2 regions of the Streptomyces sp. NPDC126510 genome follow, and region 1 is predicted to be linked to the other one. Evidence: riboswitches for the same ligand, from Rfam matches in the RefSeq annotation. Region 1 holds a riboswitch; the other holds the start of a gene.
What was found. Region 1 has a riboswitch for glycine ahead of gcvP (aminomethyl-transferring glycine dehydrogenase). Riboswitches for the same ligand answer to the same signal wherever they lie in the genome.
Positions count from the first base shown of each region.

Region 2: it holds a riboswitch for glycine, as region 1 does, so the genes downstream of both, gcvT (glycine cleavage system aminomethyltransferase GcvT) here and gcvP (aminomethyl-transferring glycine dehydrogenase) in region 1, are expected to answer to the same signal.

Region 1 covers NZ_JBEORR010000026.1:103,595-118,281, reverse strand. The annotation lists gene ABTX60_RS31390 (zinc-ribbon and FHA domain-containing protein) at 1-276, shown strand, start outside; gene ftsR (transcriptional regulator FtsR) at 328-1,065, shown strand; gene ABTX60_RS31380 (bifunctional nuclease family protein) at 1,151-1,624, shown strand; gene ABTX60_RS31375 (MerR family transcriptional regulator) at 1,916-2,599, shown strand; gene ABTX60_RS31370 (DNA polymerase IV) at 2,754-4,208, shown strand; gene ABTX60_RS31365 (PRC-barrel domain-containing protein) at 4,127-4,501, opposite strand; glycine riboswitch at 4,615-4,710, shown strand; gene gcvP (aminomethyl-transferring glycine dehydrogenase) at 4,886-7,771, shown strand; gene ABTX60_RS31355 (TOBE domain-containing protein) at 7,987-8,382, opposite strand; gene ABTX60_RS31350 (APC family permease) at 8,487-10,466, opposite strand; gene ABTX60_RS31345 (extracellular solute-binding protein) at 10,900-12,192, shown strand; gene ABTX60_RS31340 (carbohydrate ABC transporter permease) at 12,199-13,197, shown strand; gene ABTX60_RS31335 (carbohydrate ABC transporter permease) at 13,272-14,036, shown strand; gene ABTX60_RS31330 (endo-1,4-beta-xylanase) at 14,091-14,687, shown strand, end outside.
Region 2 covers NZ_JBEORR010000007.1:400-15,086, reverse strand. The annotation lists gene ABTX60_RS11095 (thioesterase family protein) at 1-308, opposite strand, end outside; gene ABTX60_RS11090 (alpha/beta hydrolase) at 477-1,712, shown strand; gene ABTX60_RS11085 (trimeric intracellular cation channel family protein) at 1,603-2,277, opposite strand; gene ABTX60_RS11080 (ABC transporter ATP-binding protein) at 2,422-3,654, opposite strand; gene ABTX60_RS11075 (ABC transporter ATP-binding protein) at 3,678-4,775, opposite strand; gene ABTX60_RS11070 (ABC transporter permease) at 4,772-5,770, opposite strand; gene ABTX60_RS11065 (ABC transporter substrate-binding protein) at 5,879-7,669, opposite strand; gene ABTX60_RS11060 (ABC transporter permease) at 7,739-8,746, opposite strand; gene ABTX60_RS11055 (enhanced serine sensitivity protein SseB C-terminal domain-containing protein) at 9,067-9,867, opposite strand; gene ABTX60_RS11050 (enhanced serine sensitivity protein SseB) at 10,029-10,817, opposite strand; gene ABTX60_RS11045 (AAA family ATPase) at 10,921-11,586, opposite strand; glycine riboswitch at 11,809-11,909, shown strand; glycine riboswitch at 11,910-12,027, shown strand; gene gcvT (glycine cleavage system aminomethyltransferase GcvT) at 12,103-13,239, shown strand; gene gcvH (glycine cleavage system protein GcvH) at 13,343-13,720, shown strand; gene glyA (serine hydroxymethyltransferase) at 13,730-14,687, shown strand, end outside.

The sequences.
Region 1 (14,687 bases):
CCGAACTCGGGCAGCCGCTTCCTGCTGGACGGCGACCTGACCACGGCCGGCCGGCACCCGCAGAGCGACATCTTCCTGGACGACGTGACGGTCTCCCGGCGGCACGTGGAGTTCCGCCGAGCCCAGGACGGCTCGTTCACGGTGGCCGACGTGGGCAGCCTGAACGGCACGTACGTGAACCGAGAGCGCATCGACCAGGTCGCCCTGAACAACGGCGACGAGGTGCAGATCGGCAAGTACCGGCTGGTCTTCTACGCCAGCCAGCGGGGCTACTGACCGGCTGCGGCCGGGCAGACCCAGCGAAGGTCCATCCGTCAGGGAAGGTCCATGCTTCATACACCGAGCGGCGGTGCCGGACACGGCACCGCCGCCACGGACAGTGGGCTGATGAGCATCGGCGCGGTGCTGAACGCGCTGCGCGGTGAGTTTCCCGAAGTGACCATCTCCAAGATCCGCTTCCTGGAGTCGGAAGGGCTCATCGAGCCACAGCGGACCCCCTCGGGGTACCGCAAGTTCAGCGCCCAGGACCTCGAGCGGCTCGGACACGTCCTGCGGATGCAGCGGGACCACTACCTGCCCCTGAAGGTGATCCGGGAGCATCTGGAGGCCATGGAGCGTGGTGAAGCCGTGCAGCTGCCGGTCGTGGGCCGTCAGCGGGACGGTGAATCCGCGTCCGAGTCGTCCGAGCCGCCCACCGCAGCCCGGATCGGACGGGACGAGCTGCTCATGGCCGTCGGCGTGGACGAGCAGGAGCTCAAGGAGTGGGAGTCCTACGGGCTCCTCACCCCTCTGGAGGACGGGGCCTACGACGCCGAGGCGGTCACCGTCGCCCTGCTCGTCGTGGAGCTCGGGCGGTTCGGGATCGAGCCGCGGCACCTGCGGGCCATGAAGGCCGCCGCCGACCGGGAGGCCGGGCTCGTGGACCAGGTGGTGGCGCCGCTGAAGCGGCACCGGAACCCGCAGACCAGGGCTCACGCCGAGGCTCGCGTCAAGGAGCTGGCGGGGCTCACGGTGAAGCTGCACACCGCGCTGGTGCAGACGGCGCTCGGGGTGCGGCTGCCCTGAGACGGGCGGGGTCTCGAGGGCTGGATCAGGCGCCCGATCCGGGCCCGACTACCCAAACATCCCGGGCACGGCCTAGGGTTGCTGTGTGAACGAGCTCGATGTCGTAGGTGTCCGGGTCGAAATGCCCTCCAACCAACCGATCGTGCTGCTGCGTGAAGTGGGAGGCGACCGTTACCTCCCCATCTGGATCGGTCCGGGGGAGGCGACGGCGATCGCCTTCGCCCAGCAGGGCATGGCTCCCGCGCGGCCGCTGACACACGACCTGTTCAAGGACGTGTTGGAAGCCGTCGGCCAGGAGCTCACGGAGGTGCGCATCACGGACCTGCGTGAGGGCGTCTTCTACGCGGAGCTGGTCTTCGCCAGCGGCGTCGAGGTGAGCGCCCGCCCGTCCGACGCCATAGCGCTCGCGCTGCGCACCGGGACGCCTATCTACGGCAGCGACACGGTGCTCGACGACGCGGGTATCGCGATCCCGGACGAGCAGGAGGACGAGGTGGAGAAGTTCCGCGAGTTCCTCGACCAGATTTCCCCGGAGGACTTCGGCAGCAGCAGCCAGTGAGTTCCTCGGATGCGGCAGTGGCCTGAGCAGTGTGTGGGCGGCCCGGCGGACGATGTGGTCCGCGGCGGGGCCGCCCGTCGTGTGTGACGGGTGAATTGCCCGCGTATGCCGCTGGCGTGTGAGAGCGTCACGCGGTCCGTTCCGGACACATTCGGCTAGCCTTTCCCCGCGACGGGGCACGGGAAACCACTCTCAGGGTGATTATCACTCGGCGTGGCGAGTGTGGCGATCGTTGACGCACCCCTGGTGACTGCCTACCGTCGAGAAGGCAGGTCAAGGACGGAGGTCGGCGTGAGAAATAGCGGCGACGGTACGGCTGGGGGCGGCCCCGAGCGCAGTCTCAGGGCGAGCGGTCCGTACCCTCCCCCCGGCTCACGGCCCCTTACGGGCGGGACGTACCCCCAGCCCGGTGGCGCGGCCGATCACACTCCGCAGCGACCGACAGCGGTGCCGAGCAGCGGAGGGACGACGTCCATGGCGTCCGAGCAGATCGGCTATCGCGGCCCCACGGCCTGTGCGGCCGCCGGTATCACCTACCGGCAGTTGGACTACTGGGCCCGCACCGGGCTCGTCGAGCCCAGCGTGCGCCCAGCCTACGGATCCGGGACGCAGCGGCTGTACAGCTTCCGGGACGTGGTCGTCCTGAAGATCGTCAAGCGGTTCCTCGACACCGGGGTGTCGCTGCAGAACATCCGCACCGCCGTTCAGCACCTGAGGGAACGCGGTTTCAGCGACCTCGAGCGCATGACGCTCATGAGTGACGGCGCGACGGTCTACGAGTGCACCTCGCCCGACGAGGTCCATGCCCTGCTCCAAGGCGGCCAGGGGGTCTTCGGGATCGCCGTCGGGGTGGTGTGGCGGGATGTCGAGAGCGCGCTGTCCCAGCTGCACGGCGAGCGGATCGACACCGGCGAGACTCTGGTCGGGCCCAACCCGGCGGACGAGCTGGCGCGTCGACGGAACCGGGCCGTCTGAGCCGTCCGGCAGCGGGGTACGCAGACGGTCGCACGCCACGGGACGTTGCGCACCCGGATGTAAGCGGTTGCCGCCGGGCTTGTCATGGCCTCTCCCGGGCCGTCGAGAGCGCCCGGGCGGGGCGTTGTCAGTGGTGTAGGGCAGCATCGGGGGTGTGAGAACCTCGCCCACGATCCTGCATCTCGACATGGATGCCTTCTACGCCTCGGTGGAGCAGGCGTCCAAGCCGAGTCTGCGCGGGAAGGCCGTGGTCGTGGGCGGGCTCGGGCCGCGGGGCGTGGTGGCGACCGCGTCGTACGAGGCGCGGGTATTCGGGGTGCATTCGGCGATGCCCATGGGCCAGGCCCGGCGGCTCGCGCCGAACGCCGCCTATCTCGTGCCGCGCTTCCACGTCTACCGGTCGATCAGCGAGCGGGTGATGGAGTTGCTGCGTGCGCTGTCGCCGCTGGTGGAGCCGCTGAGCCTGGACGAGGCGTTCGTGGATCTCGAGGCCGGTGGAGTGGCGTGGGACGAGCGGTCGGCGCGGCTGGCCGGGGTGAAGCTGCGCGCGGACATACGCGCCGCCACGGGCCTCACGGGATCGGTGGGGCTCGCCGCGTCCAAGATGCTCGCCAAGATCGCCTCGGAGGAGGCCAAGCCGGACGGGCTGGTGGTGATCGAGCCGGGGACGGAGCGGGCGATGCTCGGGCCGATGTCCGTGCGGACACTGCCGGGAGTGGGGCCGGCGACGGGTGACCACCTGAGGCGGGCCGGGATCACCACGGTCGAGGAGATCGTCGAGGCGGGCGAGGACGAGCTGGTCCGGCTGCTGGGCAAGGCACACGGACACGGCCTCTACGCCATGGCCCTGGCACGGGACGACCGGCCCGTGGTGGCGGAGCGCGAAGCGAAGTCGGTGTCGGTCGAGGACACCTATGACGTGGACATCCACGACCGGATGCGCGTCGGGCTGGAGGTGCAGCGGCTCGCCGAGCGGTGTGTGCGGCGGCTGCGCGGGGCCGGTCTCTCCGGGCGGACGATCGTGCTGAAGGTGCGGCGGTACGACTTCTCGACGCTGACCCGCTCCGAGACGCTGCGCGGCCCCACGGACGACCCCGCGGTGGTCCGTGAGGCGGCGGCCAGACTGCTGGACTCGGTCGACACGACCGGCGGGGTGCGGCTGCTCGGCGTGGGGGTCAGCGGGCTCGCCGACTACACGCAGGAGGACCTGTTCGCCCAGGCGGCGGGGGAGCGGGCGGTCGCGGAGAGCCCGGTCGAGGAGCATGCCGTGGCGCCGGCGGAGGAACAGCCGCCGCTCGCCGAGCGGCGCTGGCCCGCCGGGCACGACGTGCGGCACGCCGAGTTCGGGCACGGCTGGGTGCAGGGCAGCGGCCTGGGGCGGGTCACCGTACGGTTCGAGACGCCCGCCTCGGAGCCCGGGCGGGTGAGGACCTTCCGGGTCGACGATCCGGATCTGGAGGCGGCGGATCCGTTGCCCCTGGTGTTACGGGAGCCGGAGGGGGGAGACCGGATGCCCGGGGTGGGGTCTCAGGCCGTTTCGTCGGTGCCCGCGAGCTTGCCGAAGTCGTGGTCCGGGAGCGGGGGCGGGGCGGCGACGTCGAGACCGTAGTGGTGGTAGAGCTGCAGTTCCTGCTCGGGGGAGAGGTGGCGGCCCACGCCGAAGTCGGGGGCGTCCTTGATCAGGGAGCGTTCGAACGGGACGTGGAGGGCACCCTCGATCAGTTCGCTCGGCTCCAGGGGGACGAAGGCGTCCCTGCTGAACAGGCCGGTCCGTATGGCCGCCCACTCCGGCTCACCGGTGGCGTCGTCGAGGTAGACCTCGTCGATGGTGCCGATCCTGGTCCCGTTGCGGTCGAACGCCTTGCGGCCGATCAGGTTGCGCGGATCGATATCGGTTCGCACGGGCCCTCCACATGGTCGCACCTCATCCGTAGACACAACAAAACGGTACAAGCGGGGATGCGGCCACTCGAAGGTTCGTGCGTTGACCTCGCTGGTACGCTGGCAGCGGCTGCTGACCCCGCGCGGGAGAGTCCTCCAGACACCATCGGAGGCGCCGAAGGAGCAAATCCTCCCCGGAATCTCTCAGGCACACGTACCGCACGGACGAGGTCACTCTGGAAAGCAGAGCGGGTGTCGACGGCTTCCGCTCTCACCGACGGTGAAAGCCGGAGGCCTTCGGGCGATCCGGTGAAGCTCTCAGGTTGAGATGACAGAGGGGGAGGCCGTCCGGGTACCCGTGCAGTGGTGCCCCTCGCAGGTCGTGTCGACCAGGAGGCCTCCGCAATGACCGCCCACCGCATTCCGCTCTCCGAGCTCGAAGAGGCAGTTCCATTCGAGCAGCGCCACATCGGCCCCGACCACGAGGCCTGCGCCAAGATGCTCGCGCACGTCGGTTACGGCTCGCTGGACGAGCTGACCGCCGCCGCGGTCCCGGCCGTGATCAAGAGCGCCGAGGCGCTGGACCTGCCCGGTGCCCGCAGCGAGGCCGAGGTGATCGCCGAGCTGCGCTCCCTCGCCGACCGCAACCAGGTCCTCGGCTCCATGATCGGCCTCGGCTACTACGGCACGTTCACGCCGCCGGTCATCATGCGCAACGTCATGGAGAACCCGTCCTGGTACACGGCCTACACGCCGTACCAGCCGGAGATCTCCCAGGGCCGGCTCGAGGCGCTGCTCAACTTCCAGACCATGGTCGCCGACCTGACCGGACTGCCGACCTCGGGAGCCTCCCTGCTCGACGAGGGCACCGCGGCCGCCGAGGCCATGGCGCTGTCGCGGCGCCTGGGCAAGAACAAGAAGGGCCTGTTCCTGGTCGACGCGGACACCCTGCCGCAGACCATCGCGGTGATCCAGACCCGCGCCGAACCAACCGGTGTCGAGATCGTCGTCGCCGACCTCAGCGAGGGCATCCCCGCCGAGATCGCCGAGCGCGAGATCAACGGCGTGCTGCTCCAGTACCCGGGCGCCTCCGGTGCCGTGCGGGACATCAAGCCGGTCATCGACCGGGCGCACGAGCTGGGCGCGCTCGTCACCGTCGCCGCCGATCTGCTGGCGCTGGCGCTGCTGAAGTCGCCCGGTGAGCTCGGGGCGGACATCGCCGTGGGGACGACGCAGCGCTTCGGTGTGCCCATGGGCTTCGGCGGGCCGCACGCCGGCTACATGGCGGTCCAGGACAAGATGGCGCGCAGCCTTCCCGGGCGGCTCGTCGGCGTGTCCGTGGACGCCGACGGCAACAAGGCCTACCGGCTGGCGCTGCAGACGCGTGAGCAGCACATCCGCCGGGAGAAGGCGACCAGCAACATCTGCACCGCGCAGGTGCTGCTCGCCGTCATGGCCGGCATGTACGCCGTCTACCACGGCCCGGAAGGCCTGAAGGGCATCGCGCGGCGCACCCACCGGTACGCCACGGTCCTCGCCGCCGGGCTCGCGGGCGGCGGTGTCGAGGTCGTGCACGGGGCCTACTTCGACACCCTGACCGTTCGCGCCGGTGGCCGGGCCGCCGAGATCGTGGCCGCCGCGCGGGACAACGGGGTCAACCTGCGTCTCGTCGACGCCGACCACGTCTCCATCGCCTGCGACGAGACCACGACCCGCGCCCAGCTGCGTGCCGTGTGGGCGGCCTTCGGGGTCGAGGGCGTCGTCGAGGCGCTGGACGCGGCCACGGAGGACGGGCTTCCCGGCGCGCTGCTGCGCACCGACGACTACCTGACCCACCCCGTCTTCCACCAGCACCGCTCCGAGACCGCCATGCTGCGCTACCTGCGCAAGCTGGCCGACCGCGACTACGCGCTCGACCGGGGCATGATCCCGCTGGGCTCCTGCACCATGAAGCTCAACGCGACCACCGAGATGGAGCCGGTCACCTGGCCCGAGTTCGGGCAGCTGCACCCCTTCGCGCCCGCCGAGCAGGCCGGCGGCTACCTCACCCTGATCCACGAGCTGGAGGACCGGCTCGCCGAGGTAACCGGCTACGACAAGGTGTCCCTCCAGCCGAACGCCGGGTCGCAGGGTGAGCTGGCCGGACTGCTCGCCGTCCGCGGGTACCACCGGGCCAACGGCGACGAGCAGCGCACCGTCTGCCTGATCCCGTCGTCCGCACACGGCACCAACGCCGCCAGTGCGGTGATGGCGGGCATGAAGGTCGTCGTCGTGAAGACCGCCGAGGACGGCGAGATCGACGTCGAGGACCTGCGGGCGAAGATCGAGCAGCACCGCGACGAGCTGGCTGTGCTGATGATCACGTACCCGTCCACGCACGGTGTGTTCGAGGAGCACGTCTCCGAGATCTGCGCGCAGGTGCACGAGGCGGGCGGGCAGGTCTACGTCGACGGGGCGAACCTCAACGCGCTCGTCGGGCTCGCCAAGCCGGGGCACTTCGGCGGGGACGTCTCGCACCTGAACCTGCACAAGACCTTCTGCATCCCGCACGGCGGCGGCGGTCCGGGTGTCGGTCCGGTGGCGGTGCGCGAGCACCTCGCGCCCTACCTGCCGAACCACCCGCTGCAGCCCGAGGCGGGCCCGCAGACGGGCGTCGGGCCCATCTCCGCAGCGCCCTGGGGCTCCGCCGGCATCCTGCCCATCTCGTGGGCGTACGTCCGGCTCATGGGCGGCGAGGGGCTGAAGCGGGCCACGCAGGTTGCCGTGCTCAGCGCCAACTACATCGCCAAGCGCCTCGAGCCGCACTACCCGGTGCTCTACACCGGCCCCGGCGGGCTCGTGGCGCACGAGTGCATCATCGACCTGCGGCCCCTGACCAAGGCGACCGGCGTGAGTGTCGACGACGTCGCCAAGCGGCTGATCGACTACGGCTTCCACGCGCCGACCATGTCGTTCCCGGTGGCCGGGACGCTGATGATCGAGCCGACCGAGTCGGAGGACCTGGCCGAGCTGGACCGGTTCTGCGAGGCGATGATCGCCATCCGCGCGGAGATCGAGAAGGTCGGCTCCGGAGAATGGCCCACGGAGGACAACCCGTTGCGCGGCGCCCCGCACACCGCCGGTGCGCTCGCCGGGGAGTGGGAGCACGCCTACAGCCGCGAGGAGGCCGTCTTCCCCGCCGGGGTGTCGGTCGCCGACAAGTACTGGCCGCCGGTGCGTCGCGTCGACCAGGCCTTCGGCGACCGGAACCTGGTGTGCTCCTGCCCGCCGCTGGACGCGTACGAGGACTGATCGGCCGACCGGTCACAGGGAGGGGCTCCGCGGTGCGGGGCCCCTCTCGCCGTTCACCGTCGGGTCATGCGGTGGCGACGACAGGGCTCCCCGGGCGACAGGGCCAGGTCCTTCTCGGCGTCCCCGGTGGTCGCGGCAGTCAGTTCGCCGCCCTCGACCGTGCGGCGGACCGACCCCATCACCCCGTATGCGTCGCCCTGGCCCGCCGCGTGGGCTCAGACGCGGTCGATATGGACGTTTGTCGACTTCACGCGGGCCGTCGCCTCCATTCCGACCTCCAGGCCCAGTTCCTCCACCGCCTCACGGGTGAGCAGCGAGACGAGCCGGTGCGGGCCGGCCTGGATCTCGACCTGGGCGGCGACGTCGCCGAGTTTGATCGCGGTGACGATGCCGGGAAAGGCGTTGCGGGCCGAGGTGTACGGGGTGTCTTCCTCGGCGGTGCCGGACCGGGCGAGCTCGACCGAGAAGGAGGCCAGGTCGCGCCCGTCGATGAGCCGTCGCCCGGCCTCGTCGCGATGGGTCGTGATGCGGCCCGCGTCGGCCCAGCGACGGGCGGTGTCCGGGCTGACGCCGAGCAGCCGTGCTGCCTGGCCGATCGTGTAGGACTGCATGCCGGTCACGATAGGGGCGGGGGAGGGCAAGGGGGGATGCGGGGTTGGCCGTCGGGAGTAACGCGACCGGGCGCTCGGCCGCGGACGACAGGCCGGAGCTCGGCTCACCCCACGTGCACCCTCGGCCGCCGCTCGCGGTCCGGTTCCGCCTCGCGCAGGACCTCGCGGGTCACCGGGGCGACCTCGCCCTGGCCGAACAGGAAGAACCGCAGGAAGTTGGCGAAGGGCCCGCCCTCGGTCCACTCGAAGTAGATGTGCGGGGTCCGGCCGGTCGCGTCGCGGACGTGCAGCAGCAGCGCGGCCAGGGCGTTGGGGATGGAGGACGACTCCAGGGTCAGGACGCGGTAGCGGCCGTGCAGCACCTCGCCGCGTACGCTCAGGCCCGCCTCGAACTCGGACGGGTCGGTCACCGTCACCTCGACGAAGACGAAGTCCTCCTGGCCGGACACGTCGTTGTCCTGCCGGATCTGCTCGATCTTGTCGCGGTACTCGGCGATGTCGCGCCGGTCGGGCTCGTTGGCGATGAACCGCATCCGGCGGCTGGCCACGTCCCGGACGAAGCGCTCCGCCATGTCGTCCAGCGTCACGCTGGTCACGCGCAACTCGAACGCCCGGGCCAACCGTGACAGCAGGGAGACCAGGATGATGCCGGCGATGAAGCAGGCGCCGATCTTCACGCCGTCCGGGCGCTCGATGACGTTGAGCACGGTCGTGTAGAGGAACACCGCGGAGATCACCGCGAAGGCGATCGTCCAGTTCCGTTGCCGGGCCTTGCGGGCGGCGATGGTCACCGCGATCGCCGCGGAGCTGATGAGGACCAGCACACCGGTGGCGTAGGCGCCGCCCTGGGCGTTGACGTCGGCGTCGAAGATCCAGGTGACCAGGAAGGCGATCAGGGTGAACACGATGACCATGGGGCGTACCGCGCGGGCCCAGTGCGGGGCCATGCCGTAGCGGGGCAGGTAGCGCGGCATCAGGTTGAGCAGACCGGCCATCGCGGACGCACCGGCGAACCACAGGATGGCGATGGTCGAGACGTCGTAGACGGTGCCGAAGGTGTTGCCGAGGTAGTGGTGGGCCAGGTAGGCGAGCGCCCGGCCGTTGGCCTGGCCGCCCGCCTCGAACTCCTTCTCCGGGATGAGGAGGGTGGTGATGAAGCTGGTGGTGATCAGGAAGACGCTCATGATCAGGGCAGCCGTGGTGAGCAGCTTCTTCGTGTCGCGGATGCGTCCGGCCGGCCGCTCCTCCGTGTCGTCCGCATCGCCCTCGACGTGCGGCATCACGGCGACACCCGTCTCGAACCCGGAGAGGCCGAGGGCCAGTTTCGGGAAGACGAGCAGAGCGACGCCGACCATGGCGAAGACGTTGCCGTGCTGGGCGGTGAGGGCGCTCGACCAGTCGCTGATCACATGACCGGCCGTGATGACGTGGTAAAGGCCGACGACCACCACGACCGCGTTCAGCGCGAGATAGGCGCCGACCAGGGCGACGGCGACGCCGACCGCCTCCAGGAAGCCCTTGAGGAACACCGCGCCCAGCAGGGCGACCAGAACCAGGGTGATCAGCATCCGTTGGTCGTGCAACGCACCCGTCAGATGCGGGTTCTCCACGAGGTGGGTGGAGGCGTCGGCGGCCGACAGGGTGATGGTGATGAGGAAGTCGGTGGCGGCGAAGCCCAGCAGGGTCAGGACGAACAGCTTGCCCTGCCAGAAGGAGAGCAGCCGCTCCAGCATGGCGATCGAGCCTTCGCCGCGGGGGCTCTCCTCGGCCACGCGGCGGTAGACGGGCAGGGCGCCGGCCAGCGTGACGACGACCAGGACGATGGTCGCGACCGGTGACAGCAGTCCGGCGGCGAGGGCCGCGATGCCCGGTTGGTATCCGAGGGTCGAGAAGTAGTCGACGCCGGTCAGGCACATCACCCGCCACCAGCGCTGACCCCGGTGCGCAGGCTCCGGTTCGGCATGCGGCCCGGTGTGACCACCGCCCTTGCCCATGTCCGACAGGCCCTCCAGCATCCAGCCGCGCAGACGGCTGGGTGGGGAAGGCTCCGGACGGCTCGGCGCCGGGTGCTCGGTGGTGGCCATCGACGTGCTCCCGATCGTGTGGATCAGCGTGGTTCCTGCCATCACTGGACGGCTCGGTCAGCGTAAGCGGAGCGTGACGCCATGGCCCATGAACGAAGGGGCCGAGCGCGTCAAGCTTCCGTTAAGACTGACGGCCGGGGCGGCCGCGGCTCCGAAAACACGAGATGAGCGCCCGTCGGGCGGCATTGACCTCGACGGGGGCGGTGCTCCCTGGCCGGCTCACGGACGGACACCCTGCGTGATCGCGACGGAGTCGGCATCGTAACGTTCGTCTGAGAATCCGAATGTTTCGCACTCACGTCAGGTTCCAGGATCGCGAGAGATTCACCTCGCACAAGGGGTTGCCACCCTTTATCCGCTGTCTCTAGGGTGCGGCAGCAGCGAAGCTTTCTGGGTTTGATCCGAAACTTTCGAGACTCTCGAGGAGCGCATGATGGGCGACCCCGCACTGTCCCGCCGCGGCTTCCTGGCGGCCTCCGCCGCGGCCGGTCTGGGGATGACGGCACTGACCGCATGCGGCGGGGACTCGGACGGGGGGTCGTCGGGGACGACCACGATCGAGTGGTGGAACATCTCCACCACCGAGCCGTCCAAGACCGTCTGGGCCGCTCTGGCGCGGAAGTTCGAGGCACAGAACCCCAAGGTCAAGATAAAGATCGTCCAGCTGGAGAACGACGCCTACAAGTCGAAGATGACGGCCCTGACCGCCTCCGGGAAGCTGCCCGACATCTTTCACACCTGGGGCGGCGGTGTGCTGAAGCAGCAGGTCGACGCGGGACTGGTGGAGAACCTCACGGACCGGACCAAGCCGTGGGCCGACGCCCTCCTGCCGGTAGCCCGGGAGCCGTACCTGTTCGACGACCAGGCCTACGGCGTCCCGTTCGACATCGGCATGATCGGCTTCTGGTACAACAAGGCGCTCTTCCAGAAGGCCGGCATCGCCGAGCCGCCGACCACGTGGGACGGCTTCCTCGACGCCGTACGCAAGCTGAAGGCCGCCAAGATCACGCCGCTGGCCCTGGCCGGCAAGGAGAAGTGGCCCGGCATGTACTACTGGGCCTACCTCGCCATGCGCTCCGCCGGGGCCGAGGCGCTGCAGAAGGCCTACGACGACAAGGACTTCACCGGTGCCCCCTTCCTCGAGGCGGGCGAGCACCTGAAGGAACTCGTCGCCCTGCAGCCGTTCCAGAAGGGCTTCCTCGGCGCCGCCTACTCGTCGCCCACCGGACAGGCCGCCGCCGTCGGCAACGGCAAGGCGGCCATGGAGCTGATGGGCCAGTGGGCGCCCACGGTGCAGGCCGACGCGGGCAAGGGCCTCGGCAAGGACCTCGGCTTCTTCCCGTTCCCCGCGGTCGAGGGCGGCGAGGGCGCCATCACCGAGGTGTTCGGCGGAGGCGGCGGGCACGCGCTGCGCAGGGGCGCCCCGCAGGAGGCCGTCGACTTCCTCAAGTTCTTCGCGTCCGAGGCCACCGACCTGGAACTGGTCAAGAAGACCGGTGTCCTGCCCGTGGTCCCGGCGGCCGAGAGCGCCATCGCCGACCCCAACATCAAGGCCGTCCAAGCCCAGTTGAAGGCCGCCACCGGCTTCCAGCTCTACCTCGACCAGGCCTACGCGCCCGCCGTCGGCCAGGAGGTCAACGACAGCGTGGCCGCGCTCATCGCGGGCTCCAAGTCGCCCGGGCAGGTCGCACAGTCGATCACGAAGACCGCGAAGGAAGAGCAGTAACCGGCGATGACCTCCACGTTCCTGCCGGACAAACGGACCGGCCCCGGCGCCGGTTCCCCGCCCCCGGCCGCGGCCCGGCCCACGGGGCGGACCCGGCGACGCGCTCTGCACTGGCTCACCGCAGCCGGCTTCCAGCTCCCCGCCCTGGTGCTGTTCATGGGGCTGGTGCTGCTGCCGATGCTGTTCGCCCTGTACGCCGCGTTCTTCCGCTGGGGCGGCTTCGGCATGCCCTCCGACTACATCGGCGGCGAGAACTTCACCCGGCTCTTCCAGGACGACGTCTTCCTCGGCGACCTGTGGCGCTGTCTGGTCCTGGTGGTGCTGTCGCTCGCCCTCCAGCTGCCGTTCGCGCTCGCCATGGCCGTCCTGCTCAACCAGCGGATGCGCGGCCGGGCGGTCTACCGGATGCTGTTCTTCGCCCCGTACGTCCTGTCGGAGGCCATCACCGGCATCCTCTTCGGCATGATCTTCGCCCCGGACGACGGCTTCGCCGACCAGGTCCTCGGCAGGATCGGTCTCGAGGGGCTGGGCGGGGAGTGGTTCGCGGATCCCTCCACCGTCATGGCGACCGTCTTCCTGGTCATGACCTGGAAGTACTTCGGCTTCCACATGATGCTGTACCTGGCCGGGCTCCAGGCCGTCCCGAGGGAACTGACCGAGGCGGCGCTCATCGACGGGGCCAGTGCCTGGCAGCGCTTCCGCAACGTCACACTGCCGCTGCTCGCGCCCACCCTGCGCATCAGCGTGTTCCTCGCGGTCATCGGGTCGATCCAGCTCTTCGACCTGGTGTGGGTGACCACCGCGGGCGGGCCTGACCACCACTCCGAGACCATGGCCGTGACCATGTTCCAGTACGGCTTCAAGCGCTACCAGGTCGGCTATGCCAGCGCGATCAGCGTGGTCATGTTCGGCATCAGCCTCGTCTTCGCCCTCGCCTACCAGCGGTTCGTCCTCCGGCGCGACCTGCAAGGGGCCACCACGACCATGCGGGGTGACGGTAAGTGACAGCGAGTCAGAAAATCCGTGCGCGCGGGAAGACCTGGAGCCTGCACCTCGTCCTGGTCGTCGTCGGGGCCGTCATGGCCGTCCCCCTGCTCTACGCGGCGCTCTCCGGCTTCAAGTCCACCGACGAGCTCTCCCGCAACCCGGTCGGACTGCCCGAGTCGTGGGTCACCTCCAACTACACCCAGATCCTCGGCTCGGGGGACTTCTGGCGGCTGATCGGCAACAGCACGCTGATCGCGATCGGCACGACGGTCCTGGTCGTCGCCGTCTCGGCCCTGTCGGCCTTCTCCTTCGCGCGGTTCGCCTTCCGGGGCCGGGAGGTGCTGTTCACGCTCTTCACGATGGGGCTGATGTTCCCGTTCGCGGTGGCGGCCCTGCCCTTGTTCCTGCTGCTGCGCTCGCTGGATTTGCTGGACAATCCGCTCGGCGTGATCCTCCCGCAGGCCGCCTTCGCACTGCCGATGACGATCATCATCCTGCGGGGCTTCTTCCGGCAGATCCCCGGCGAGCTGGAGGAGGCGGCCACGCTCGACGGGTGCAGCTCGTTCGGCTTCTTCTGGCGGGTGCTGCTGCCCATGGCCCGGCCCGCGCTCGGCACCGTCTCCGTACTGGCCGTCGTCACCAGCTGGAACAACTTCTTCCTGCCGCTCCTGGTGTTCACCGACGCGCAGTGGTGGACGCTGCCGATCGGCGTCCAGCAGTTCCAGGGGCAGTACTCCGCGGAATACGCCAAGGTCTTCGCCTATCTGGTGCTGGCCATGGTCCCCGCCCTCGCCTTCTACTCGGTCGCCGAGCGCCAGCTCGTGGGCGGCCTCACCGCCGGCGCCACCAAGGGCTGACGCGCGCCGCGAACGTACGGCTCTACCCAGCCACCTGTCGTGAGGAGTCGCACCATGCGCACCACCCGTCTCAGACTCGCCGGCGCCTTCGCCGCGCTCCTGGTCGCCGCCGGCATCGGCGTCGGCACGCCCGCCCAGGCGGATCACCAGCAGCCCACCCTCGCCGACCTCGCGCAGCGGCACGGCCGCTACTTCGGCAGCGCCACCGACAACCCCGAGCTCGTGGACGGTCCCTACACGGCCCTGCTCGGCAGCGAGTTCGACCAGATCACGCCCGGCAACGGCATGAAGTGGTACGCGACCGAGCCCCAGCAGGGCGTGTTCGACTTCTCCCAGGGCGACGAGATCGTCGATCTCGCCCGGGCCAACCGCCAGAAGGTGCGCGGCCACACCCTGGTCTGGCACAGCCAGCTGCCCGGATGGCTCACGGCCAAGGAGTGGACGGCCCCTGAGCTGCGGGCCGTACTGAAGAAGCACATCCAGACGGAGGTACGGCACTACCGGGGCAAGGTGTTCGCCTGGGACGTCGTCAACGAGGCGTTCAACGAGGACGGTACGTACCGGGAGTCGGTCTTCTACAAGACGCTCGGGCCCGGCTACATCGCCGACGCGCTGCGCTGGGCGCACCAGGCCGATCCGCGCGTGAAGCTG
Region 2 (14,687 bases), on a different contig from region 1:
GCCTGGCCGGTCGACAGGGTGCGGCCGGTGCGGACGACGTCCGTGCGGACGACCGCGGGGCCGGGCTGGGACGCGGTCAGGTAGTGCGCCGAGATCGTGAAGGGGTCGGCGTGCGGCAGGGCGTCCGCGAGGGCGCGGCCCAGGACGGCCAGCAGGTAGCCGCCGTTGACGGCGCTGATGATCGTCCAGCCGGCGGAGAGGTCGATGTCGTAGACGCCCGGCGCGCGGCGGGTGAGCGCGGTGTCGCGGTCGAACTCGCTGTCGCCGATCGTGGCCCGGGCGGCCGGGGCGGTGGCTGCTTCTGGCATGGCTGAACAGTACAAGAACTAACTACTAAGCGGTAGCTTTGTGACCGCGACGCAGGTCATACGCCTCCCCTGCCGCCCCGGTCACGCCTTGGTGAGACACGGGCAATTTCTCGGTAAGTGTCCGACTCATCCGTAAACCCCCGTACGCCGTCCGTCCTCTGTAGGGGCATGAGCCTCACCGGAACCCCGTTCCTCTGCACGCTGGTCGTCCTGTCCGTCGCCGCCCTGGTCCTGCCGCTGGTCCTCTGGTCGCGCATCCGCGGGCCCCGGTTCACGCGCGTGGCGGCCCGGGCGCTGATGCTGCTGTTCGCGCAGGGGACGGCCGTGGCGCTGGTCTTCACCCTGGTCAACAACGCCGACAACCTGTACGACAACTGGGCCGACCTGCTCGGCACCGGCGACCACGTGGAGCAGGCGGCGAATCTGGGCGCCGACGGCACCGGCGGCATCGCGCTCACGCGGCTGCCCAAGGCGCGCCAGACCTTCAAGCCCGCCACCGGACCCGGGATGGGCGCGGCCGGCGGGGTACGGGTGACCCAGCTCGCGGGCCGGGTGTCGGGGGTGAACGCCGAGGTCTACGTCTGGCTGCCGCCGCAGTACGGCGAACCGGCCTACCGGCACCACCGGTTCCCGGTCGTGGAGCTGCTGCCCGGCTACCCCGGCTCGGCGAAGGCGTGGTTCGGCTCGCTGTACGCGCACGAGCAGCTGGAGCCGCTGATGCGTGACGGGCGGGTGGCCCCGTTCATCCTGGTCGCGCCCCGCACCAACCTGCTGGCCGCGGTGGACACCGGCTGCGCGAACGTCCCGGGCACGGTCGACGCCGACACCTGGCTGAGCGTCGACGTGCCGAAGATGGTCATGGACAACTTCCGCGCCCAGCCCGCGCCGCAGGGCTGGGCCGTCGCCGGCTACTCGGCCGGGGCGCACTGCGCGACCAGGCTCGCCGTCGCCCATCCCGACCGCTACCGGGCCGCCGTCAGCATGTCCGGCTACAACGACCCCGGCGGCGAACGCGATTCGCTCACCGCGCAGAGCCCCGCCCTGCGCTCCGCGAACAACCCGCTCCTGATGCTGCGCAGGTCGGTCGTCCCGCCGCGGATCGCGCTGTACCTCTCCGGCCAGCCGCGCGACGGCTACCAGGACGCCGTGGCCATGCAGCAGGCCGCGAAGGCACCGACGACCGTGCACGTCGTGTACATCCCCAAGAGCGCGGGCGGACACAACATGGCGCTGTGGCGGCCGCAGGTGGTCCCGGCGTTCCGCTGGCTGACCCAGCAGATGGGCATCGGCCGGGTCACGGCAGGACGGGCTGCTCCTCCTCGCTCACCGTCGACCTCCGGTGCCACGCCCGCGGAGCTCGCCAGTGGTACCGCATCGCGAGCAAACGCAGTACGAAGGCGGTGATCACCGCGAGAGAGCTGGTGAACGGGTTCAGGGCGTCGTAGCGGATGCAGAGGGCGGCCAGGGCGGAGCCGACGATCGCCGGGACCGCGTACAGGTCTCGGTCCCAGCGCAGCAGGGAGGGGACCTCGTTGGCGAGGACGTCCCGCAGCACACCGCCGCCCACGGCGGTGGTCAGCCCCAGACCGGCGGAGGCGGTCAGGCCGAGCCCGTACTCGTACGCCTTGATCGTGCCGGCGACGCAGAACAGGCCGAGGCCGGCCGCGTCGAAGACGTTCACCGCGATCTGGATGCGCTCCACCTGGGGGTGCAGGAAGAACACCAGGAGGGTGGCGAGCAGCGGGGTGAGGAAGTACCCCAGGTCCGTGAAGGCGGCCGGCGGTACGGCCCCGATGACCAGGTCGCGGAACAGCCCGCCGCCCAGCGCGGTGACCTCGGCGAGGACGGCCATGCCGAACACGTCGAAGTTCTTGCGCACGGCCAGCAGGGCGCCGGAGATCGCGAAGACGAAGATGCCGATGAGGTCGAGCGTGTGCTGGACGGACGGGCTGAAGAGTTGCTGGAGCACCCGGACATCTTCCCCTGCGGTCGGGCGACGCCCCATCCCGCCTGCCTGAAGCCCGGTGAACACCGCAGGGCCGGCAGGAGTACCTGCCGGCCCTGTGGCCGTCGTGGTCGTCGCGGCGCAGCGACAGGCCGGTGAGCGGGGAGCTCAGGCCTTGGAGCCGGTGGCGTCGCCCTTCTCGGCAGCGGAGCTCTCCCCCTCGGAAGAAGCCTCCGCCACGGCCGCCGACGTCTGCGCGGACTCCTCCAGCACCTCGTCCGGAACGAGCTCCGCGGCTTCCTTCGCCGCGGTGAGCAGCACGGTGTCCTGCGGGGCCTGGTCCTCGAAGTTCTCCGGGTGATGACAGGCGACCCGCTGGCCGGGCGTCAGCTCGACGAGCACCGGTTCGGTCGTCTTGCAGATCTCCGTGGCCTTCCAGCACCGCGTGTGGAAGCGGCAGCCGCTCGGCGGCGAGATCGGCGACGGTACGTCGCCCTTGAGCAGGATGCGCTCGCTCTTGGCCGACTTGCGCCGCGGGTCCGGGATCGGCACCGCCGACAGCAGGGCCTTGGTGTACGGGTGCATCGGCGACCGGTAGAGCTGGTCCCGGTCGGCCAGCTCGACGATCTTGCCGAGGTACATCACCGCGATACGGTCCGAGACGTGCCGGACGACCGACAGGTCGTGCGCGATGATCACATACGTCAGGCCGAGTTCCTGCTGGAGGTCGTCGAGCAGGTTGACGACCTGGGCCTGGATCGACACGTCGAGCGCGGAGACCGGTTCGTCGGCCACGACCAGCTTCGGATTGAGCGCGAGCGCGCGGGCGATGCCGATGCGCTGGCGCTGGCCGCCGGAGAACTCGTGCGGGTAGCGGTTGTAGTGCTCGGGGTTGAGGCCCACGACCTCCAGCAGCCGCTGCACTTCCTTCTTGATGCCGCCCTCGGGCGTGACGCCCTGGAGCTTGAAGGGGGCGCCGACGATCGTGCCGATGGTGTGGCGCGGGTTCAGCGAGGAGTACGGGTCCTGGAAGATCATCTGCACGTCCCGGCGGAGCGGACGCATGCCGCCGACACCGAGGTGCGTGATGTCCTTGCCCTCGAACTCGACCGTTCCCGCGGTGGGTTCGAGCAGCCGCGTGATCAACCGGCCCATCGTCGACTTGCCGCAGCCCGACTCGCCCACGACACCGAGGGTTTCGCCGGCCCTGACCTCGAAATCTATGCCGTCGACCGCGCGCACCGCACCGACCTGCCGCTGCAGCAGCCCCTTGCGGATCGGGAAGTGCTTCTGCAGCCCGGTCACCTTCAGCAGAACGTCGCCCGGAGCCGCGTCCCCGTTGAGGGTTGCCGCGCCGGATGCGCTCGCCTCGGTGCCGTCGCTCTCGGCGGGAGTGGTCACAACGGTGTCCTTGGAGTTCTCGCTCACAGCTTCGGCGCAATCTCTTCGGTCCAGATCCGCTCCCGCTGCTCCCTGGACATGTGGCAGGCGGCCCAGTGCCGGCTTCCGGCTTCGGTCAGCTCGGGGCGGACCGTGCGGGTGACGTTGTCCTTGGGGACGTCGGCGTACGGGCAGCGCGGGTTGAAGGCGCAGCCGGACGGGACGTTGATCAGGGAGGGCGGGGATCCCTTGACCGGGATGAGGCGCTCCTGCTGCTCACGGTCGAGGCGCGGCATCGAGCCGAGCAGCCCCCAGGTGTAGGGGTGGCGGGGCTCGTAGAACACCTGCTCGGCCGGGCCTCGTTCGACGCAGCGGCCTCCGTACATCACGAGGAGATCGTCGGCGAGTTCGGCGACGACCCCCAGGTCGTGGGTGATGATGATGACCGCGGAGCCGAACTCCTTCTGCAGGTCCCGGATCAGGTCGAGGATCTGCGCCTGCACGGTCACGTCGAGGGCGGTCGTCGGCTCGTCCGCGATGAGCAGCTCGGGGTTGTTGACGAGCGACATCGCGATCATCGCACGCTGGCGCATACCGCCGGAGAACTCGTGCGGGTAGCTGTCGACGCGCTTGTCCGGCTGCGGGATGCCCACGCGGTCGAGCATCTCGACCGCCCGGCGGCGCGCGACCTTCTTGCTGACGTCGTGGTGGATCCGGTACGCCTCCACGATCTGCTGGCCGATCGTGTAGTACGGGTGCAGCGCGGACAGCGGATCCTGGAAGATCATCGCCATCTGACGACCGCGCAGCTTGCGCACGTGGTCGGGGTCGGCGGACAGCAGCTCGGTACCGTCCAGCCAGATCTCGCCCGAGAGCCGCGCCTTGCGCTTGCCGTACTGGCCGGCGGTGTGCAGACCCATGATGCCCAGCGAGGTCACCGACTTGCCGGAGCCCGACTCGCCCACGATGCCGAGGGTCTTGCCCTTCTCCAGCTGGAAGCTGAGCCCGTCGACGGACTTGACCAGGCCGTCGTCGGTCGGGAAGTGCACCTTCAGGTCGCGCACTTCCAGGAAGGCGGTCGGTGCCGTGGAGTCACTCGTGGGCTCGCCCACGGCCGCTCCGGTCTTGCTGAGTTCGGTCATGCGAGCCTCACTCGGGGGTCGATCACGGCGTACAGGACGTCCACCACGAGGTTGGCGATGAGCACCGCGACGGAGGTGATCAGGGTGACGCCCAGGATAATGGGCAGGTCCTGGTTCTTGATCGCGTTGAGTACGGCCTGGCCCAGGCCGGGCAGGCTGAAGGTGGTCTCGGTCAGGATGGCGCCGCCGATGAGGGCGCCGAGGTCCATGCCGAGCATGGTCAGGATGGGTGTCATCGTCGAGCGCATGGCGTGCTTGCGGATGACGGCCTGTTCGCGCATGCCCTTGGCACGGGCGGTACGGATGTAGTCCTCACCGAGGATCTCCAGCATGGTGGCGCGGGTGATCCGGGCGTACATCGCGGCGTACAGGAACGCCAGGGTTACCCACGGGAGGATCATGCCGCCGAGCCAGCCGGTGAAGCTCTCCTCGATGGGCACGTACTCGGCGTTGATCCAGCCCAGCCCGTAGGAGAAGACCGCCAGGCTGAGCAGCCCGGTGAAGTAGATGGGGAGGGAGACGCCCGCGAGGGCGATCACCATCGCACCGCGGTCCCACATGCTGCCCCGCTTGAGAGCGGAGAGGACACCCGCCGCGACACCGAACAGCAGCCACAGCACGGCCGCACCGAGCGCGAGTCCCAGGGTCACCGGGAATCGGTCGGTCAGTACCGGCCAGATGGCCTGTTCACTGCGGAACGAGTAACCGAAGCACGGTGCGGCGCAGTGGGTGACGTCGCCGCCGCCCGCATAGGTGCGGCCCACGAAGATGCCTTTGAAGAACTCCCAGACCTGGACGAAGATCGGGTCGCCCAGACCCAGTTTCTGGCGCACGGCCTCGACGGCAGCCGGGTCGGCCTGCTTGCCCACGAAGCTGGCGGCGATGTCGACGCCCGCCCACTTGGGGACGAGGAAGAAGATGCCGAAGACCACCATGATGATGACCGCGAGCATCACTACGGCGGCGAACAGCCGCCTGATCAGGTAAGCGAGCACAGATCTCGGCCCGCTGCGGACCTCGGGCCACCGGAGGTCTTCCGGTGGCCCTGGGTCACGCCGCGCCGGCCTTCACCTGCCTTTCGTGCCGTACGGCGGGTGTGCCGGTTACTTCGCGGACTTCAGGCCGAGGTTGACGAAGTCGTACATGCCGCTGTACGCGTCCGTCGTGTAGACGTTGGCCAGACGGCTGGAACGCCAGTTGATGAACTTCTCGAAGACGAAGGGCAGGTAGTAGCCGCCCTCCATGACCTTGTGGTTGATCTCCGTGGCGATCTTGGTCTTGCCCGCGTCATCCAGAGTGGTGACGTACTTGTCGAACAGGCCGTCGATGGCCTTGTCCTTGATCAGGGCGAAGTTGTTGTTGCCGCTCTCCAGGATGTAGCTGCTGTCCCACAGCGGCAGACCGTAGCCCTGCACGGACGGGAAGTCCGGGCCCCAGCCCATGATGATGATGCCGTAGCCCTTCTTCTTCACGTTCGAGGGGCTGCCGATGATGCCGGAGCTCTGCGAGCCGTCGTACTGGTCGATGTCGGCGGTGATGCCGACCTTCTTCAGCGACGCCTGGAGGGACTCGGCGGTGGCCACCTCGGACGGCTTGTTGTTGCGGACCGCGATGGTGGTCTTGAAACCGTTCGGCTTGCCGCAGGCCTTCAGGGCTTCCTTGGCCTTGGCGGCGTTGCCCTTCTTGTTGGCACCCGCGATCTCGTACGGGTCGTACTTCTGGCCCTCGGCGCCCGGGACGGCCGGCGGCAGCATGTTGGTGCCGATGTCACCACCGGCGATGGGGCCACCGCGGGCGGTCTGCAGCGACACGTGGTCGGCGCCGTAGATCACGGCCTTGCGGCACTCGATGTTGTCGAACGGCTTCACGCTCTGCGGGAAGACCGCGTAGCGGATGTAGCCGGAGACCGGGTTGTCCAGGTTGCCCTTGTGCTGCTTCAGGGCGGTGGTGCGGCCCTGCGGGGACATACCGGTCTGGTTGATGTCCAGGTCGTAGTCGCCCGCGATCAGGCGCGCGTCCATGTCGTTGGCGTTGGAGAAGAACTTGACCGTGATCTTGTCCGGGTTCGCCTTGCGGATCGGGTCCGAGGCCTGCTTCCACTCGGTGTTGCGGACCAGCGTCAGGTCCTTGCCCGGGTTGTACGACTGGAACTTGTACGGACCCGAGGAGAACGGGTGCAGGCCGTACTTGGACTTGGTGTCCTTGTCCTGGCGGACCGGGGACGCCGAGGTCAGGGCCAGCATCTCCTCGAAGTCGGAGTTGGCCCGCGGCAGCTTGAAGACGATGGTCTTGTCGTCGGGCGTCTCGATGGCCTTCAGACCCAGCTTGTCCGCGGACTTGTCCTTGTACGGGCCCTGGTACTCGCCCTTGGGGTCGAGCACGTCCTTCAGGTAGACCGGGCCGCCGGACAGCACGTCCTGTGCCCAGACGCGCTCGATGCCGTACTTGACGTCCTTGGACGTGATCGGCTTGCCGTCCTCCCACGTGACACCCTCACGCAGGGTGTACTGGTAGGTCTTGCCGTCGTCCGAGATCTTGGCGAGCCCGGTGGCGAGGTCAGGCGTCAGCTCGGTGCCGGCCTTGCCCGGCTCCGTCTTGCTCGTGACGAGCTGGCGGCTGTAGTAGCGGGAGAAGTTCCACATGAAGCCGTAGTAGCCGCGCGTGGTGTCCCACGAGTCGGCGTCCTGGGCACCGGCGAACTTCAGCGTGCCGCCCTTCTTGGCGAGCGAGGCCTGGGCGACCTTGTTGTTCGCGGCGTCGAAGCCCGCCGCCCCGTCCTTCGACCCCTCGTCGCCGTTGCCGCCGCCGCACGCCGCCGTGGTCAGCAGTGCGGCGACCACGGCCGCAGCGGCCATGGCCTGCTTGCGCCGCCCTGAGGTGCGTTGGGTAGTCACGATCTCGGATCCTCCGGATAGATGAGAGACCCCGTGCCAGGTGTCACGGGTCGCTGTTTGTACGGCAGTTCAGCGGGAACCCTTCGGGTCGAGCGCGTCACGCACGCCGTCACCGAAGAGATTGAAGGCAAGGACGGTGATGAAGATCGCCATGCCCGGGACCACCATGTACATGGGGTCCGAGTCGTAGTAGTCGATCGCGCTCGACAGCATCTGCCCCCAGGAGGCCGTTGGGGGCTTGACACCCACACCCAGGAAGCTGAGTGCCGCCTCGGTGAGGATGTTGGTGGGGATCATCATCGTCGTGTACACGATGATGGGCGCGACGAGGTTGGGCAGCAGCTCCTTGAAGAGGATGTAGAACCGCCCGGCGCCGAGCGACCGGGCCGCCTCGACGTACTCCCGCTCGCGCAGCGAGAGCGTCTGGCCGCGCACCACGCGTCCGATGTAGGGCCACCCGAAGAAGCCGATGACCAGGATCATCACGAACAGACGCACGCCGGTGCCGGTCAGCCCCAGCATCTGGTTCGGCATGACGGAGACCAGGGCGATGATGAACAGCAGCTGCGGGAAGGCCAGCAAGCCGTCCATCACACGGCTGACGACGGCGTCGACCCAGCCGCCGAAGAAGCCCGCCAGAACACCCAGGACGGTGCCGATCACGACGGCGACGATCGCGGACAGGAAGCCCACGAGGAGTGAGATCCGGGCGCCGTAGATGATGCGGGCGAAGATGTCACGGCCGCTCACCGGCTCGACACCCAGCAGGTGATCACCACTGATGCCGCCCAGCGCTCCCGTGGGGGTGCCGAACAGCGGGTCGATCAGGTCCTCGTGGTGCGCCTCGGGATCCTGGCCCACGAGGCTCGTGATGACCGGCGCGAGGAGGGCGATCGCGATGAGCACGAGCACCATGACGCCACCCGCCAGCGCGAGTTTGTCCCGTTTCAGGCGCTCCCAGGCGATCCTGCCGAGAGAACGGCCCTGTACGGCTTTCACACCGGCGCCGACAACTGCCGCTTCCTCGGCCGCACTCGGAGCCGCTTCCGCGGTCGGCTCGTGCAATGGTGCCGTCATCAGGCAGGGACCCCTCTTCTCAACCGGCGGTGGCCGGCCCGCGCATTCCGCTGTAGCGGCGTGATCAGTCCGTCGTACGCAGGGGTGAAACTCCCCTGGTGCGGGGAGTCTTCAACGCTTCAGCGTTTCGCTGCCAGACTTGACGATGAAAGGATGCGCAAACGTGATGCTGTCTGCGGGATTCCGTTATCCGGACAAGGGGCGACGGGGATCGGTCGCGGACAGACCTGGACATTTGACGCAGGCTAGATGATTTCGCCGCTATCTACGCGCGAAGACGCGCCTCTGTCACGCTCGATGAGGATGAGGGCGGGCGAAGCTCAGTACCGGCCCTGGACCGGAGGGTAGCCGTAGCCGGAGGCCGGGGCCTGGACGGGCGCGGTGGCGTGGGCCTCACGGTCGTAGAAGGGGCGCGCGTTCTCGCGCAGCCACATCGCGACCGGGTCGTGCTCGTCGGACATGGCGACGGTCGACACGGGCAGCCCGTCCGGTACGGCGCCGAGGGACTGCTGCATCATCGCGCGCACCGAGTCCACGGCCGGCGGCGAGGTGTCGTACACATCCAGTCCGATGGCGAGGTACGGCGCGCCGAGCGCGGGCTGCACCCAGGCGCGGCGCAGCGAGCGGACGGCCGGGGTGCGGTGGGCGTTCTGCGCGAGCAGGGCGTAGAACTGCGGGATCTCGATGGCGGGTTCGGACAGGCGCAGGGGTCCGGCGGGCTGGCGGTCCAGGCCCGTGGCGATGCGGCGCAGGTCGAGCCACGGGATACCGACGCCGCCGCCGGGGGCGTGCGGGTTGAGCCAGAGGCCGTAGTGGTCGGGGTAGAGGGCGCGGGCGACGTCGAGTCCGTCGATCACCTCGTACGAGCGGTTCCAGCCGCTGGCGGAGAGCTCCTGGGCGGAGGTCACGCAGGGGGCGTAGCCGTGTCCGTCGACGTCCATGTTCCCGTACTGGGCGTCGGGGGAACCGGCCTGACCGTGCCAGAGGAGCATCCAGATCTGGCCGGTGTGCGGGGTCGCGAGCGCGCGCAGGAGTGCCTCGTAGGCGTCGTAACGCCCGGGCGTGACCTGGCGCAGCATGTGCTCGACCTGTCCGGCCGCGGCCGTGCCGCTCGCGCTCACCTTTACCGCCCCTTCGTACAACGCCTCGACGGTGCCCTAGCTTAAGCCCGCAGGGGAGCCAGGGGATTATGCCGTGGGGCGGGTGCGGGTCGTGTGTGGTTGATCGCGCCCACGCGGCGGAGCCGCATGATGTCACAGCCCCGCGCCCCTGCGGCGATGTCCTACCGCTGGTAGAAGGGCCGGACCCGTTCCCTCATCCAGTTCCCCACGGGATCCTCCGTCACGTCCAGGAGGACCAGGTTGACCGGCCACGGGGCCGGGGCGGCGGTGACGGCGCGGGTGAGGGCGTCCAGGGGGAGGACGCGCAGGTCGCCTTCCCACTGGGAGAGTTCGACACCGACGAACATCACCGGGTCGGCGGTCTCGATCGCGGCGAGGCAGCGGCGGGCGGTGACGACGACGCCGGTCGCCTCGAACTCGGCGGCCGCGGCGGCGAGGAAGTCCACCGGGTCGTCCTGCCAGTCGGGCTCGAAGAGGCGGACCCGGCCGCCGCTCGCGGGGCCGTCCAGCGGGGTCCGGCCGGCCCGGCACAGCTCGGCCACGGCCGGCGGCGGCAGCGGGATACCCACCACCCCGCCCGGGTTGACGGCTATCCCCGCGTGCGGAGGAAGGCCGCGGGCGAACTCCACGGCGGGCGCGATGGTGTACGACATGTGCGAGCCGGCGACCTGGCGGAACTGCTCCTCGGAGCTGAACACCGGCACGAACGCCTGGCCGTCGATCTCGATGCCCGGCAGGTCGAGGGGGCCGCTGTGCGGGCCGCCGCCGTTGGGCAGCGGGATCCACACGAAGCTCCGGCCGAGCACCTCGACGATCCGCCCGCCGGCCGCCGGTCCCGCGCCGAGGGAGGCCGAGAGCACCTCCTCCAGCTCGTTGCCGGGCCAACCACCGTGCGGGTGGGTCTGCGTCCGCGCCGGGAAGTCCGCGGAGAAGTCCGCCGGGATGTCCATCTGCCTACCGCCTGCCTGGAACCACTGCTGTGGGTCAAAAGGCTAACGGCTGACGGATGCCGGGCGGCAGGAGGAAGGCCGGATGGTGGACGACCGCGCGGGCTCAGCCCGTGAAGCCGATTCTGCGGAGGCCGTTCGCCGCGTCCCGGTCGGCCAGGACGGCCGAGGCGCAGCCGGCGGGGAGGTCGCCACGCTCCACCGCGCGCAGGAGGCGGGTGCTCGCCGCGCGGTGGCGCAGGAACGCGTAGCGCGAGACGCCGCGGCCGCGGTCGCGCTGGCCGGCCAGGGCCTGTTCGGGACTGACGTCGAGGAGGAGGAGGTGCAGGGCGCCGCCGCGGCGGCCGGCCTCGCGGGCGAGCCAGCGGCGGACCCAGGCCTGCGTGCCGCAGTCGTGCACGACGACGCCCTCGCCCGTGCGCAGGGCGCGCCGCAGCCCGGCGTAGTGGGCGAGGCGGACGAGCGGGCGGTAGAGCGCGTACGGCAGGGCACGCGGCATGCGGCGGGCCCAGTGGTCGCGGGTGTCCTGGGAGTCGATACGCCGGCCCGGGACGGTGCGCCGCATCAGCGTGGACTTGCCGCTGCCCGGCAGTCCCGTGACCACGACGAGGTCGCGGGGGCCGAACAGCAGTGCGTGCGGGCTCCGGCCGGCACGGTCGCGCAGGTCGCGGACGACCGGCGCCGGTGCCGGGGCGCGGACCGCCCGGGCCGGTGCGGCCGGCTGCTCGGGCAGCGCGATGCCCGTCGTCGCGTACGCGGTGGTCCTGTTCACCGTGATCGTCCTCCCCTGGGGCCAGGTACGGAGTCCCATCCCCGCCGAGTGTAAAGAGAAGGTAATGCCGCAGGCCTCTCATTTACGTGCCCGTCCTGCAACAGGGCTGCTACAGGTCGCTGCGTCCGGCGCGACGGACTCGTGCACTCCCTGGAAAAGGTCCCCCTGCCGCGCCGGAAGGATGCGTGCAATGATGTGCCCGCCAACTGCATACCGGCCGTTTGAATCCGCGCGGGAGAGTTCCCAGCAGCAGCTGTCGCTGGGGCGCCGAAGGAGCAAGTCCCTCCCTTGAATCTCTCAGGCCCCGTTACCGCGCGGGCGAGGCACATCTGAAAAGCGGGCCGCCCCCTCCTCATGACAGGGGTGGCTCCACCCAAGGTGCAAGTCACGACCCGTGCGGTCATGGCGAACCTCTCAGGTTCCGATGACAGATGGGGAGGAACGACCTCGCCCTCCCCCACGCTCGAACGAGCTCGCGCGGGAGGTACCCCCATCGCCTCTGGGAGACGACCGACCGTGAGCAGTACAGGAGAACTCCGTCACACCGCGCTCGATGCCCTGCATCGCTCGCTCGGCGCGACGATGACCGACTTCGCCGGCTGGGACATGCCCCTGCGCTACGGCTCCGAGCGCGACGAGCACACCGCGGTGCGCACGAAGGCCGGGCTCTTCGACCTCTCCCACATGGGCGAGATCACCGTCACCGGCCCGCAGGCCGCCGCCCTCCTGGACTTCGCCCTGGTGGGCAACATCGGCGGTGTGAAGCCGGGCCGGGCCCGCTACACCATGATCTGCCGGGCCGACGGCGGCATCCTCGACGACCTGATCGTCTACCGCCTGGGCGAGACCGAGGCCGCTTCATCCGAATACATGGTCGTCGCCAACGCCTCCAACGCCCAGGTCGTGCTGGACGCGCTGACCGAGCGCGCCGCCGGCTTCGACGCCGAGGTGCGCGACGACCGGGACGCCTACGCGCTGATCGCCGTCCAGGGACCCGAGTCGCCCGGAATCCTGAAGTCCGTCACCGACGCCGACCTCGACGGCCTGAAGTACTACGCCGGTCTGCCCGGCACCGTCGCGGGTGTCCCGGCCCTGATCGCCCGGACCGGCTACACCGGTGAGGACGGCTTCGAGCTGATCGTGAAGCCCGAGCACGCCGTCGAGGTGTGGCAGGGCCTGACCAAGGCCGGCGAGGGCGTCGGCCTGGTCCCGTGCGGTCTTTCCTGCCGCGACACGCTGCGCCTGGAGGCGGGCATGCCGCTGTACGGGCACGAGCTGACCACCTCCCTCACCCCCTTCGACGCCGGGCTCGGCCGGGTGGTGAAGTTCGAGAAGGAGGGCGACTTCGTGGGGCGCGAGGCCCTGCGCGAGGCCGCCGGGCGGGCCGAGCAGAACCCGCCGCGCGTGCTGGTCGGCCTGGTCGCCGAGGGCCGTCGGGTCCCGCGCGCCGGGTACGCGGTCGTCGCCGGCGGCGAGGTGATCGGCGAGGTCACCTCCGGTGCCCCCTCCCCCACCCTCGGCAAGCCGATCGCGATGGCGTACGTCGACGCCGCGCACGCCGCACCCGGCACGACCGGCGTGGGCGTGGACATCCGGGGCAGTCACGAGCCGTACGAGGTCGTGGCGCTGCCGTTCTACAAGCGCCAGAAGTAGACACTGGCCCAAGGGCCGCGGCAGCGACTCCGCGCCCGTCGTCCCAGCTCACCAGCAGTCCCCCCTTCCACAGCACTCCCGCGCGTACAGGAGAATCCAGGCCATGAGCAACCCCAACGAGCTGCGCTACAGCAAGGAGCACGAGTGGCTGTCGGCCGCCGAGGACGGCGTCTCGACGGTCGGCATCACGGAGCACGCGGCCAACGCGCTCGGCGATGTCGTGTTCGTCCAGCTTCCCGAGGTCGGTGACTCCGTGTCCGCCGGCGAGACCTGCGGCGAGCTGGAGTCGACCAAGTCGGTGTCCGACCTGTACTCCCCCGTCTCCGGTGAGGTCACCGAGGTCAACGAGGACGTCGTGAACGACCCGTCGCTGGTGAACTCGGCCCCCTTCGAGGGCGGCTGGCTGTTCAAGGTGCGGGTCACGGACGAGCCGGGCGACCTGCTCTCCGCCGACGAGTACACCGCGTTCTCCGCGGGCTGAGGGAGTCGCATGTCCGTCCTGAACACACCCCTGCACGAGCTCGACCCGGCCGTCGCCGCGGCGGTCGACGCCGAGCTGCACCGCCAGCAGTCCACGCTCGAGATGATCGCCTCGGAGAACTTCGCGCCGGTCGCGGTCATGGAGGCGCAGGGCTCGGTCCTCACCAACAAGTACGCCGAGGGCTACCCGGGCCGCCGCTACTACGGTGGCTGCGAGCACGTCGACGTGGTCGAGCAGATCGCGATCGACCGCGTCAAGGAGCTGTTCGGCGCCGAGCACGCCAACGTCCAGCCGCACTCGGGCGCCCAGGCCAACGCCGCCGCGATGTTCGCGCTGCTCAAGCCGGGCGACACCATCATGGGCCTGAACCTCGCGCACGGCGGGCACCTGACCCACGGCATGAAGATCAACTTCTCCGGCAAGCTCTACGACGTCGTCGCCTACCACGTGGGCGACGACGGCCGGGTCGACATGGCCGAGGTGGAGCGGCTGGCCAAGGAGTCCCGGCCGAAGCTGATCGTCGCCGGCTGGTCGGCGTACCCGCGGCAGCTGGACTTCGCGGAGTTCCGCCGGATCGCGGACGAGGTCGGCGCGTACCTGATGGTCGACATGGCCCACTTCGCCGGGCTCGTCGCGGCGGGGCTGCACCCCAACCCGGTGCCGCACGCCCACGTGGTGACCACCACGACCCACAAGACCCTCGGCGGCCCGCGCGGCGGTGTGATCCTCTCCACGGCCGAACTGGCCAAGAAGATCAACTCCGCGGTCTTCCCCGGTCAGCAGGGCGGCCCGCTGGAGCATGTGATCGCCGCCAAGGCCGTCTCCTTCAAGGTCGCCGCCTCGGAGGACTTCAAGGAGCGTCAGCGCCGTACGCTGGAGGGTGCCCGCATCCTGGCCGAGCGTCTGGTGAAGGACGACGTCCGGGCCGTGGGCGTGGACGTCCTGTCCGGCGGCACGGACGTGCACC